Regions from separate parts of the Paenibacillus puldeungensis genome, predicted to be linked through region 4. Evidence: a T-box and tRNA genes for the amino acid it is inferred to sense, from the RefSeq annotation. Region 4 holds a T-box; the other regions hold tRNA genes.

Region 1 (3,140 bases), on a different contig from region 4:
GTCAACTGATCCGTCAAAGTCGATTACTACAGTATCGCCGTTCTTAGCTGCTTCGTCGTCGATGACAACAAGCTCAGCATGACGTTGTTGCAGACGTTCCAATTCGGCATTCATTTCTTCTTCAGTTACTTCTACGCTTACAGCAGGTACTTCTACGCCTTTGTACTCGCCAAGCTTAACTTCAGGTTTAACCGTAATTTTAGCTTTGAATTTGAAAGGTTGTCCTTTACCAAATTGTTCAATATCAACTTCAGGACGATCTACCGGGAAAATGTCCGTTTCGTCAACGGCTTCACCGTAAACCTCTGGCAGCAAAATATCGATGGCATCTTGATACAGGCTTTCTACGCCATAACGAGCCTCGAAAATTGACCGAGGCACTTTACCTTTACGGAATCCAGGTACATTTGCTTTCTTTACTACTTTTTGAAACGCTTTATCAAGTGCAGCAGATACACGTTCTGCTTCCACTTCTACCTCGAGAACGCCGAGGTTCTTCTCTATTTTTTCCCAAGTTGCTTTCATTTATGCCTTCCCCTCCAAAATTCGCATATACTTAAAATACTGAAACCGAATCGCGATAAAGCAGCTATCATGGTTCCAGTATAGCTGTCTCTATAAACACGATCAGAATAACCATTATATTATAAACAACAATACATCTTTTTACAAGAGTCCATCCATATGGTGATTTTATGACAAAGACAAACTGATCCAAACACGCAAAAAAATACCACTTGAGCACTATTCAACCTTTAACAAATTCACCCGCGAATTCCGGCAGTTACAAACTGTCGCATAGAACGACAGGCCTGCTCATAGCGCAGCCGCAAGTCATCGGTAATGCCGTACATGAAACGAATTTCCTCCTCAGGCTTTCCTCCTCCGGTTAAGCTCTCGGCTACGGTTTGATGAAGAGACGCAGCCCAAATATCGATAACCGAATCATCATCAGTTAGCATGGAGCGATAGTCCATTGTGCCATAAATAGCCATAACGAACTGCGACCACATCTCCTGAGCAAAGTAAAATAGCGTTGGGTCGTGTATCTCCGTCTGGTTCCCCACGCGCTCTAAAACAGCTTGTACCGCATAAGGAAAGTCCTCTGGTTTTAAAGGGACAGCTTCAATTTCGATCTCCACTTTTTCCCCGCCGCGAATAAAGGAGAGTAGTCCCGATGAACCGCGACGCCGCAGCGTTTGAAGCACCCGATATTGCAGCAGTGGATGAAGGAGTTTCTTATGGATCCACTCAATCAGAGCATCGTCAACCTCCGGCCGGTCCAGGTAGGCTAGTTGATCCAAGGCAAGTAAGGTCTGCTCCGACAGCGGCTTTTCCATGACTGCCTTAAGCAGCTTCTCAGCGTAATTCTGATCTTCAGCTAGCTTAGCTTCAAGATGCTGTCTTGCCATTTTCTCTTCCGTTTCGGGATCGAAATCTTCCCCTTCGCCGGCATACTCGTTCTGCAGCATGGGAAAAGAGTCGGTAAGCCAGTCCAGCAGCGACTGCCACTCCTCGTAGTGACGGGGATCCTCACCCTGACACTGCAGTAAAAACTTCAATAGCTCCACGGCTTCAGCATATCTTTCGGTCTCAAGCATACGAGTAAGCTCTATTTGGTAATAATCTAGTGTTTTTGGAAAAAGTACGATGTTGTCTTTATCATCAGGTCGAAAGCGGTTGATAAGGGCACCTCCTCTCTTCCGTACTTCAATTCAACTGAGATTATAGCATAGACCTTCTCGAAGGCAAAAACTTAGGTAAAAAGCACTTGTCCTCAAAAAGTCTTAACAGCGTCCCCTTTATATCTCACTTTCAAATTAATCTTGCCTATTCGATATGTATGTGGTAATATATTTTTTGCTTGTGTTTTTCATATTTTGATATGTCCCAGTAGCTCAGCTGGATAGAGCAACGGCCTTCTAAGCCGTCGGTCGGGGGTTCGAATCCCTCCTGGGACGTACTTAAGGCCCTCCTTTGGGAGAGCCTTTTTTTGTGCGTTCCAGGGGGTGAGAACCCCAAATGGGGGTTCGTCGGAGCGAGCCGGGCCGGTTGTTTCCGGCAGGCTAGCGCAGTCTCGAGCTGCTGCGAGAGTACTCAACTTAAGCTTCTCCATAAATAAGGGTAAATCATGGCCTTATTTAGGTCAGAAAGGCTAAAATTCAAGAAATAGGGGAATAAAAAGACCTTATTTTTCTCCGAAGCCTGGAAAATACGCTATTTTCCAGCACTCAGCCAACAATAAGACCAAAAAGTTCCCCTATTTAGGCGAAGTCCTCGCTATTAGCCTAAATAGGGCCATTTTTTACCCCTATTTTCCAGAGGTCCACGCTAATTTATGACTGAAGCCCATTTTTGTCTCGTGAGTATCCGAATATCCCGAGAACACGATCACTTTCCACAGCTACATTGAACCGCTATCCAACTAACGAGCGCTGAAAAAATCGGGCTATTCTTTATCTCCACTACATTGCTGGCAAACAGGGAGGAAAGCCAAAAAACACAAAACCCCCGCTCTCACTAGCAAGCGAAGGTCCTTCATTTCTATACATTACTTCCCGATATGCAATCCATCCATAGCTGATTTTAGAATCTGACAGGAGTGGTCAAATTTGTGCTGCTCCTCGTCCGTCAAGTTCAGCTCCAAAATCTCCTCAATACCGCCCTCGCCGATAATCGCCGGCACCCCGGTGCAAACTCCGGTTTGCCCGTATTCTCCGTCCAACACAGCGGATACGGCAGTGATTTTATGTTCATCATTTAGAATGGAGCGAACAATATACGCTAGCGCATTGCCAATCCCAAATTGCGTGTTGCCCTTACGTGTGAAAATCTCCCATCCAGCGTCTTTCGTCTTCCGCTCGATCTCATCCAAGCTGACATCCTTAAAGCGCTCCTTGTGCTGATCCAAGATGTGCAGCAGCGGTTTTCCGCCGATTGTTACGTGCGACCAGGCCACAAACTGCGAATCTCCGTGTTCTCCAAGTGCATAGCCGTTCACACTGCGAGGATCTATGGAAAATACATCGGAAAGAAGCGTCTTCAGCCGTGCGGAGTCAATCGAGGTTCCGGTACCGATCACGCGGCTGCGCGGAAATCCAGAAATTTCGTGCACGAGGTAGGTAACGATGTCTACCGGA
Region 2 (3,140 bases), on a different contig from region 4:
TTGCCTGGAGCGATGCCGCCGAGGTCATCCTCAAGCTTGAAGTAGCGGGCCGTATTGATCGTCGCCATTTGGATCGCGGTCACAGGCTTGACGCCTTCCTCAATAGCCCGGCGTACGACGTGATTCAAGTGACCTTTCTCGATAAGCGTTTGCGGGTATACATCGTCCGTCACGAGCAGGATGTTGCCGGTTTCGGCATGGTCTTCGGTAACGACCTTAATGACCTCTTTAACATCATGCCAAGCCGAGCCTTCGCGAATCATCAAATACATGCCGAGGCGTATTTTAGCCAGCCCTTGTTCCCGGGTAACTGTCTCATGGCAGGAGCTTACGCCGGAAGCGATATACGCCTGGAGCATGTGCTCATCATCGCTCGGGAAATGGCCGGTAACCGCCTTTCCCGCACGGATCGTCGCTTCGATCTCACCGCACATTTTCGGATCGCCGTACACAACGCCTGGGAAGTTCATTACTTCACCGAGGCCTTCGACGCCTTCCCATTTCATGCTTTCTGCGATATCGCTAACGTTCAAAGTCGCTCCGGCATCCTCGAGATGGTCGGTCGCAGGCACGCACGAAGGATAGGTCGTATACACCTTCAGCGGCAGGCCTTGTCCCTCCTCATGCATCCAACGGACCCCATCATTTCCGAATACGTTCGCAATTTCATGCGGGTCCATAAATACGCCGGTGGTGCCTTTGGCCAGGGCGGCCTTGGCAAACTCGGTCACCGACAGCATTGTGCTCTCTACATGCATATGCCCGTCCAGCAGACCGGGTGCAATATAACGGCCTTTCGCGTCGACAACGACGGTTCCCTCGCCAATCGTATGGTCAGCCTTGCCGATGTAGGCGATCCGTCCCTGCGCCATAGCGACATCCGTATTCGGCAGTAGCTCGCCGGTATAGACGTTCACCAAGGTCCCGTTTTTGACCACCAGGTCTGCCTTGCTCTTGCCGGTGGCTACCTCGGCCAAGGTCCGACTGACCTCAACTAGTTTTTTCCTAACACTCATTCTCCGAATCACTCCTCTTTCATATATAAATGGACAAAACCAAGCGGACGAACCGCCCTAGTTTCCCCCTGCCTGGAGGCTATGTAGAAATAATAGCAAGAAGGCCACCCGTCGAACAGCTTTTATGCTCGGGGCAGCCTAGTTTTTTATTGCTTATTCGTTTGTCGAATTCACCTTTTCGATGACTTTGTCCACGAGACCGTATTCCTTCGCCTCGGCGGCGCTCATGAAGTAGTCGCGGTCGGTGTCTTTTTCGATCCGTTCCAGCGGCTGGCCAGTGCGTTCAGCGAGAATCTTGTTCAGTGTGTCACGCATTTTGAGAATGCGCCGCGCCCGGATCTCAATGTCCGTGGCTTGTCCTTCCGCTCCACCGAGCGGCTGATGAATCATGATTTCGCTGTTCGGCAGCGCATACCGTTTGCCGGGAGCGCCGGCGTTCAACAGGAACGCGCCCATGGAAGCGGCGAGCCCTACGCAGATAGTGGAGACGTCCGATTTAATAAATTGCATCGTATCGTAAATGGCCATGCCGGCGGTAATCGATCCGCCTGGGCTGTTAATGTAGAGGGAGATATCCTTTGTAGGATCTTCCGCATCCAGGAACAGCATTTGGGCAATGATGGAGTTGGCCACGACATCGTTCACTTGAGAGCCCAGAAAAATGATCCGATCCTTAAGCAGTCTGGAATAAATGTCGTATGCCCGCTCCCCGCGGTTGCTTTGTTCAACGACCATAGGAATATAACTCATCGATAAAACCTCCTCGAATGATATTGTAGAAATCGGTTCAATCAATCTAAGAATTGACGGAAACGATGAAGGATAACCCCATCATAAACAATTTGTGCTAGAAAGTCAAAGAAAGTCAAACTCTAGGTAATAAAAAAACCTGGATCTGAAGATCGAGGTCATTATATTTGTGTTAAGACAATGTGTTTCTAAGTTGTAAATAAGAATGGCGCGCCCGCGAGGAATCGAACCTCGATCTCAGGCTCCGGAGGCCTACGTCATATCCATTGGACCACGGGCGCAAATTAGCGTAACAAAATATATTATATGTGGTACCAACTAAAAAAGCAAGTCATTCCGTTAAAAAAATACCCGGAAAATACTGCTAAATAATTGTTGTATTCCAATACGCGATATGTTAATTTTAAATCATAAAAACGTTTTTATAAAAGGACGAAAAGTGGTATGGGAAAAGTTACAATCAAAGATGTTGCCAGGGAGGCTGGCGTATCCATTTCTACGGTTTCCAATGCACTCAATGACGTGGATGTGCTCAACCCTGAGACCAAAGCGCATGTGCTTGATGTAGCGAAGCGGTTGAATTATGTGCCCAACCTGAACGGAAAGCAGTTGAAATCGGGAAAAACAAATATGCTGGGGTTCTTTACGACCAGCGTAGCAGGTCCTTATTTCTACGTTCTGGTTGAATCGATGGCACGTGAGTGCGACCGTCTGGGCTATGGCCTCAATGTGTTTATTACCAAGGATAAGCATGTCATTATGAGCAACATTTTAGGACGGCGGGTCGACGGTGCAATTATTTACGAAGAGCTGAGAATTGATGATCAGGACATTGCCTCCATGGCCAAGGATAAGATTAAGGCCGTTTTTCTGGACCGGACTTTGGAAAACGAGACGATGGGGAGCGTAGTCTTCAACTCTTATGCGGCCGGATACGAGGCCACGAAATATTTGATCAGTCTGGGGCACAAAAGGATCTCCTATATTTCCGGCGTCGATACGATGCTGGACAGCGTGCGAAGAAAGGAAGGCTGCCTGGCCGCCTTGCGTGAGCACCAATTGCCGATCGATGAGGATTATGTGCTGCAGGGCTATTTTGAAGAAGAAGGCGCCTATAATGCGGTAAAGTCTTTTCTTCATCAAAACCCCGGCAAAATTCCGGATGCGTTCCTGGCCGGCAATGATATCAGCGCGATCGGATGCATGAAGGCGTTGAAGGCTCTGGGATATTCGGTGCCGCAGGATGTCAGCGTCGTCGGCTTTGACGATATCGACATCGCCCAGTATTACTCGCCCCCTTTGACGACGGTACGAAACCAAATTGCCAGGCAGGGCTACTTAGCGATTGAACATCTCGTGCGGCTGATCCAGAAG
Region 3 (3,140 bases), on a different contig from region 4:
CGGATAAGAGTAATAATGGCGCAGAGCTGAGATCACTTCTTCAGGCGTAAATACGATAGAGCCGAGGGCGCCAGCAGGAGCAACAGTTCCGTCAATGCGGTGCTGGTCATTGCCGAAGCCCGAGGGTGCTGAACCGTATCTTCCTTCATAACCGTAAGGTCCGTCGGATGCGGTTAGTCCCCAAGCATCGGCGCCGAATGTCTTATATTTGCCCGCTCCGCTGCCACTGTGGTCGATGGCGTACTGTCTGCTGGTTTTGGTGGCAATAACGGAATTGTTCCACCAGCTGAGACCTTCCTTATCCACCATATTGCGCATATCGAACCATGCGAAGGAGAATTGGTGCGTAAAAATCGAGCCGAACCAGGAATGGATGAAGGACGGATAATCGCCGTAGGAGGCAGAATGTCTCTGAAAATCATAAAACATATCGGAATTAACCGGATGGGTCGGAGATGCGGTTCCCAGGAAATAGAGCATGAACTGCTCGCCATAGAAATCCCAATGTCCGCTGAATCCGTTCTCCGGAGAGTAGCCCATATAAAACTGGTTGTATTTATCGCCTGGTTTGGAATCCCGGTACCAATCCCACTCCACTTTGCGATACAACTGATCAGCCATATCCTTGATCTCGCCGCCAAAATATTCACCAGCCGACATAGCGCCGTTTATGGCGATGCCGGTGTCGACAATAGACAGCTCCGATGTTCCGCTTCGCCCAGCCGTATCCATATCCAAGAAGTGATAGAAGAAGCCGTGCTCTTGGGAAGCGTTATTCAACAGCGTGTTCAACGTGCCTCGGGTCCGCTCAAGTCCCTCTTCGCGAGTGATCCAGCCCCGGTCCACGCCGATGACGATGGCACTCAAGCCGAAGCCTACAGAGGCTACGCTGCTGTGTTTATAGGGATCAAGATCGGTACCCGATGCCCGGTCTCGAATCAGTCCGTATCCGGGACTCGAAGGATCGGTGTTCGCCTCCTTCCAGAAAAAATCGAAGGACTTGCGGCTTTCATAATCCAGCAGCTGGTCGTCCGTCATGGACGAAAAATCCGTCAGTTGCACTGCGGGTGATGCGTTCGTCTCGGCATACGTCTTGGACACGGATTGAAATGTGAAAGTAAATACCATGGTGAAAATCAAGATTGCAATAACAGGAAGTTTGATCATCTTCGAAGCTTTTCGGCTGGTAGCCTTCATTTTCGTACTCCTCTCCTCAATTGAGAAATCGCTTACAAAAACAGAAACGTTTCGATTTTTGTATCAAAAAATAAGAAAGAAATAAGCTAACTTTCTTCCTGTGCTTTGCTGCCGTCAAGTGTGTGCTAACTTGGCGACAATTGTTTATATTTATTGTTGGTTTCTCCTTTGTTATACCTCATGAGAGGGGTCTCCCATGGGCATCCACCTTCTAACCAAGCTTATCGAAACGTTTCGATTATATTACCCCTTTAGTATAAAATTTCCATCTCAAACTGTCAATTTATTTTTGGAAAACTTTGTTACTATTCTGTGATAATGAAGCTACGAGACAGGAATGGTTAAAGAGGGCTCTTGCTCTCAGTAGTTCTATAGATTCAAATATAAGAAAAACGCCTGACGGCGTCCTTTGAGTTAGCTTAGACTTCTACATTGGAGGGATGGGAGGGATGAGTATGGGTTTCACCCGCTGTTAAACTTTCCACCCATACCCATTCCCTCTTCTGTTCTACTCCTTGCCCCCTGCAGCTTTTTCAACATCTCACCGATCTATAGGCGTACTTTCAGGGGTGATCATCCGCAGTAGATGTATTTTATACATCTATTTCCGCACAAATTGAGGTTTTTGGAATTTTAATTGCATTTCGTACATCTAAAATGCAGCTATTAGCCTTGGCAGGTCCGTTTTGCTGATTTTAGCTGCACTTTCTGCATTTAAATGCTCAAAGGTTCCAAATAGGCGGGATTTAACTGTAGAAAATACATTTAGTTTGTAAATTCAATAATATTGAAAAAAACTCCCATTAAGGGAGTTTTCAAAGGACGTCCCAGGAACGATTCGAACGCTCGACCGACGGCTTAGAAGGCCGTTGCTCTATCCAGCTGAGCTACTGGGACATAAGATATTAAAAAAGGATGCGTTAATTATTATAGCGCATCCCCCTCATTTTTTCAAAGATGTTTTTGTGAAAAAAATGAAATTATCCTTGCTCCCTACGATTGGCTATGCCCTCGGAAGCTGCTCCTCCAGCTTAGCTGCGATCCCTTCATGCGAAAGGAGATTTTGCAAAAATTGCTTGCGCTGCACGGTTGGTTCCGGCCAGCCTCGGTCACCAAACAGCTCCTCCGGGACTACGGCGTATGCTTGGTGCATGCTGTTGTCGTACCAGTCGATCTCCAGGTCGGCATCGCTGCTGATCATTTTAATGATTTCGAATCCTTCCTCGCTCTCTGTACGAGCCAGATACACAAATAGTTCGGGATCGTTTACCGCTCCCGGCTTCACCTGAACCACAGCGCAAGGCCTTCCCTGGTGTTCCTCCGTCCGCCTAAATTGTGCGTCTTTGATATAATAACTGATTGGAAACTCCCCCCTTCATAAGCTATAGATCAATCCATCCTGTCTCCATAGCCAGACCTTGCAAGCTGTTCTTTAGTCTCCTCCGTACCTAACCGGTAAATCTCTCGGTACAAATTGTCCAGATGACGCTGATAGCCTTGACTGACTCCCTGCTCCGGCGTATCCGGCCAAGGATAAGTAAAGGCGAGAAAGCTATCTTCCTCATGCTGCTGGATTTGCTCCAGCATGCGGCCCAGCGTATCCGCCTCTTCAGCCGTCGCGCAAATCGTCCATTCGTAGGCCGTAGCTTCTCGATTTGCAAGCATGGAACGGCCTTGGACAGATACGTAATACAGCTTTCGATCCACCATATCCCCCTCCTACTTGTGGTCTACCATCCATAGTTTTCCTTAATGGACAGACATTTTATGCCTTGGTTCGGCATAATTTGTTAATACTTTTCACCCGGTCGGCAAACGGGGGCGTAAAGCAATGCAGAGAGGAGAAAGCAAAATGTGCGGAATAACCGGCTTTATCGAGTGGAACCGGGATTTGACCAAAGAATCGGAGCTTGTGCTCTCTATGACATCCTGTCTGGAGAAAC
Region 4 (3,140 bases):
CCCTCAAAGCTAAGGGCATCTTTCCAGGAAAACGAAATGTCTTTAATCCGATTCCCAGTCAAATCGTTAAATATGACTGCCCCTATTCCCACCTGTCTGGCAACCTCATCCTTTTGGTCCAGGCCAGGGTTCTTCGATTCGATGATTTCTCTTGCCTTAAAAATAGCCTGCTGTAAGAGATCATCGAGCTTGACTACATTTCCTTTTCGGGTCGACAAACTCGCGCCCTCCAAACTTACACGACCGAAGGGAACATGAACGAGATCCTTGGACCAATCATAGCCCATGAGTTCAACCACCTTAAACCACTGCTGAAAATGTAGGCTTTGCGAGTAATCCGTTACGTAGATCGCTTTGTCAAACCGGTATGCCTCTTTACGGTAGAGGGCGGCCGCCACATCGCGGGTATGGTAGAGTGTGCTGCCATCCTTCTTCAGCATCAGGGCCGGGGCCATTCCATAGGCATCCAGGCGAACCAGCCTGGCTCCCTCATCCACCTCTAGTAGCCCCTTATCCTTCAGCTCCTGGATGACAGGAGTAGTCCGGTCGTTATAGAAGCTCTCTCCAGTCACGTGGTCAAAATGAACGCCTAGCAAGTCGTATATTTTCTGAAATTCGTCCATACTGATCTCAACAAACCACCGCCATAATCTGAGCGCTTCCTCGTCTCCCTGCTCCATCCTCACAAACCAAGCTCTCGCCTCTTCTTCAAGCTCAGGATATCCGTCCGCTTCTGCATGGAACTTAATGTACAGTCTTAACAGCTCATCAATGGGGGCCTCCTCAAGCTTCGCCACTTCACCCCAATGCTGGAACGCCACGATCAATTTGCCGAACTGGGTTCCCCAGTCGCCCAAATGGTTAATCCCGATGACCTGGTAACCCAGAAAGGAGTAAATCCGATACAGCGCATTCCCGATAACCGTAGAGCGAAGATGTCCAATGTGAAACGGCTTGGCTATATTCGGCGAGGAGTAATCAATGACTACTGTCTGGCCGGTTCCAATTGTTTGCGCACCATAGCGCTCTCCCGCTTGCAATATCGAACGGATCGTCCAATTAGCCAATCCTCCTTTATCCACATAAAAATTCAAATAGCCTGATTCCGCCTCAATGCGCCCTATGAGTCCATTTAGTTCAGCACTTTTAGCCATAAGAGAATCCTTAAGCTCAGACGATATCGCCTGAGGGGATTTGCGGAGCTGTCTGCTAAGCTTAAAGCAGGGCAGAGAAATATCTCCCATCTCCTCATTTGGCGGATATTCCATCATCGTAGCGATGCCCTCTGCCGCAACTCCTTCAAGCAAAGTAGCTACTTGGCCGGCAAGCTCTGCTTTGATTTGCTCCATAAATTACACACTCCTTCGTTATCAAAAATAAACAAAAAAGGCTTCTCGTCTCAAATCAGAGACGAGAAGCCTTAGGTTCCCGCGGTACCACTCTAAGTGCCAAGCATACGCTCAAGCCACTCTATCCGAATAACGGCCAGCCACCGGATTTGCCTACTTGCTTCCTGTATTCCACGTTCGGCAAACCATTTCCCGGGTCCGCTTCCTTCATGTCCCTTGTACCGGCTCCCACCCTTCCGGCTCGCTGTAACGGCGGTTCATGAAGTACTGTCCCGTTCATCAATGTTTCACATCATTAGCTTAGAACTATTTATAATTGAATCAGAAGAAAATGTCAACGCCGGAAATACGTAATCGAACCATCTTTGATCTTTTTGCTAACCCACTTCATCATTGGCAAACGATAAATCGGCCTAGTCAACGGAAATACCATTGTAAAACCAATAATATCCGTTATGAAACCGGGAATAAGCAGCAGAATCCCGCCGGCAAATATACAAATTCCATCTAGCACCACCCGCCCCGGGATCTGCCCTTCGCTCATTTGCTTTCTGCCATCCTCCAACACCTTGCGCCCTTCAAACTGCATCATCAGCCCACCAATAATCGAAGTAGCGAGCGTCAAAAATACGGTCTTTCCGGCTCCTAAGCGTTCGCCGACGAACATAAACCCCCAGAATTCAACAATCGGGATGATCACGATTGAAACGGCTATCCATTTACGCATATTATGACTCCTTTATTGCAGCATCATTTCTAAGTTGTATTTTACCGCTTCAATGTAGGTTAATCAAAAAACATCACTTGCTCGCTTCCTCAAAGGCAGCATGCCACTCCGGAAACACCTTCTTAAACTGAACCGGCTTGAAGTCCTCACGCCGCACGACATAGTGCGATGACGATCCTTCAACGCATAACGTCCCTTCTCCGTTTAGTACATTATACCCATAAACCGTTTTGACGCCACCGTTCTCGATAATCCATGTTCTTAGCAGCACTTCGTCCCCATACCGAATGCCTTTTTTATATTCCACTTTCATTTCATAGACGGGAGATATGTATCCCGCCTTTTCCATATCGATATATTTGAAGCCCAGATCCTCGCACAGCTTTGATCGTCCTGCTTCGAACCAACCAAGATAGTTGGCGTGATAAATGATCCCCATCATATCGAATTCATAATACTTGGGCTCGATCACTAATTCGCTTATGTACATATCGCTCCCGCTCCTTCCATAAAAGCCTTCGTTAATTGCTCGATTCAGGTCTTTTTTGCAAAAAAAGCAATGGATCCCGTCGCCAGGTTTCCCATTGCCTTTTTTTGAGAATCGAATGAACGATTCAATGATACGCTGTTCTTTAACGTTTTATAGTTATTTACGGACTTGGCCGATTTTCACCAAATTGGTGGAACCGGAACGTCCAAGCGGAACTCCAGCTGTAATAACAACGAGGTCGCCTTCTTTAACCAATCCGGAATCCAGTCCGCCTTTCATCGCCTTGTCGAACATTTCGTCCGTTGTGGCCGCAATGTTTCCTTTAACCGGAGTTACACCCCAGTTCAATGCGAGACGACGAAGCGTTTGCTCTTCGGTCGTAACTGCAATAATCGGCGCTTTCGGACGATATTTCGATACCATGCGAGCCGTATATCCAGTTTCCGTAGAAGTAATGATGGCTTTGGCATTCAGCTCAAGCGCAGAGTTTGCAACCGCTTGGCTGATCGCTTCCGTAACGGTCGTTTGCTGTGCGTTACTTTGTTTGATGAAGATTTCACGGTACTCCAAGGCA

Evidence for each region. A T-box is a leader RNA that pairs with one kind of tRNA and senses whether it is charged. The one in region 4 lies ahead of argS (arginine--tRNA ligase), so its partner is inferred to be a tRNA-Arg.
Region 1: it encodes a tRNA-Arg, which carries the amino acid that the T-box ahead of argS (arginine--tRNA ligase) is inferred to sense. The anticodon was not compared.
Region 2: it encodes a tRNA-Arg, which carries the amino acid that the T-box ahead of argS (arginine--tRNA ligase) is inferred to sense. The anticodon was not compared.
Region 3: it encodes a tRNA-Arg, which carries the amino acid that the T-box ahead of argS (arginine--tRNA ligase) is inferred to sense. The anticodon was not compared.

Annotation. Positions count from the first base shown of each region.
Region 1 covers NZ_JBHTLM010000019.1:50,250-53,389, forward strand. Annotated here, with positions in the region: gene tig (trigger factor) at 1-525, opposite strand, end outside; gene ACFQ3W_RS20680 (hypothetical protein) at 765-1,601, opposite strand; tRNA gene ACFQ3W_RS20685 (tRNA-Arg) at 1,888-1,961, shown strand; gene ACFQ3W_RS20690 (L-lactate dehydrogenase) at 2,552-3,140, opposite strand, start outside.
Region 2 covers NZ_JBHTLM010000002.1:45,880-49,019, forward strand. Annotated here, with positions in the region: gene ade (adenine deaminase) at 1-1,016, opposite strand, end outside; gene clpP (ATP-dependent Clp endopeptidase proteolytic subunit ClpP) at 1,170-1,766, opposite strand; tRNA gene ACFQ3W_RS03045 (tRNA-Arg) at 1,973-2,047, opposite strand; gene ACFQ3W_RS03050 (LacI family DNA-binding transcriptional regulator) at 2,211-3,140, shown strand, end outside.
Region 3 covers NZ_JBHTLM010000019.1:73,854-76,993, forward strand. Annotated here, with positions in the region: gene ACFQ3W_RS20775 (glucoamylase family protein) at 1-1,197, opposite strand, end outside; tRNA gene ACFQ3W_RS20780 (tRNA-Arg) at 2,021-2,094, opposite strand; gene ACFQ3W_RS20785 (hypothetical protein) at 2,201-2,491, opposite strand; gene ACFQ3W_RS20790 (hypothetical protein) at 2,587-2,907, opposite strand; gene asnB (asparagine synthase (glutamine-hydrolyzing)) at 3,050-3,140, shown strand, end outside.
Region 4 covers NZ_JBHTLM010000037.1:15,574-18,713, forward strand. Annotated here, with positions in the region: gene argS (arginine--tRNA ligase) at 1-1,349, opposite strand, end outside; T-box leader at 1,404-1,638, opposite strand; gene ACFQ3W_RS25685 (FxsA family protein) at 1,684-2,076, opposite strand; gene ACFQ3W_RS25690 (acyl-CoA thioesterase) at 2,150-2,566, opposite strand; gene pyk (pyruvate kinase) at 2,723-3,140, opposite strand, start outside.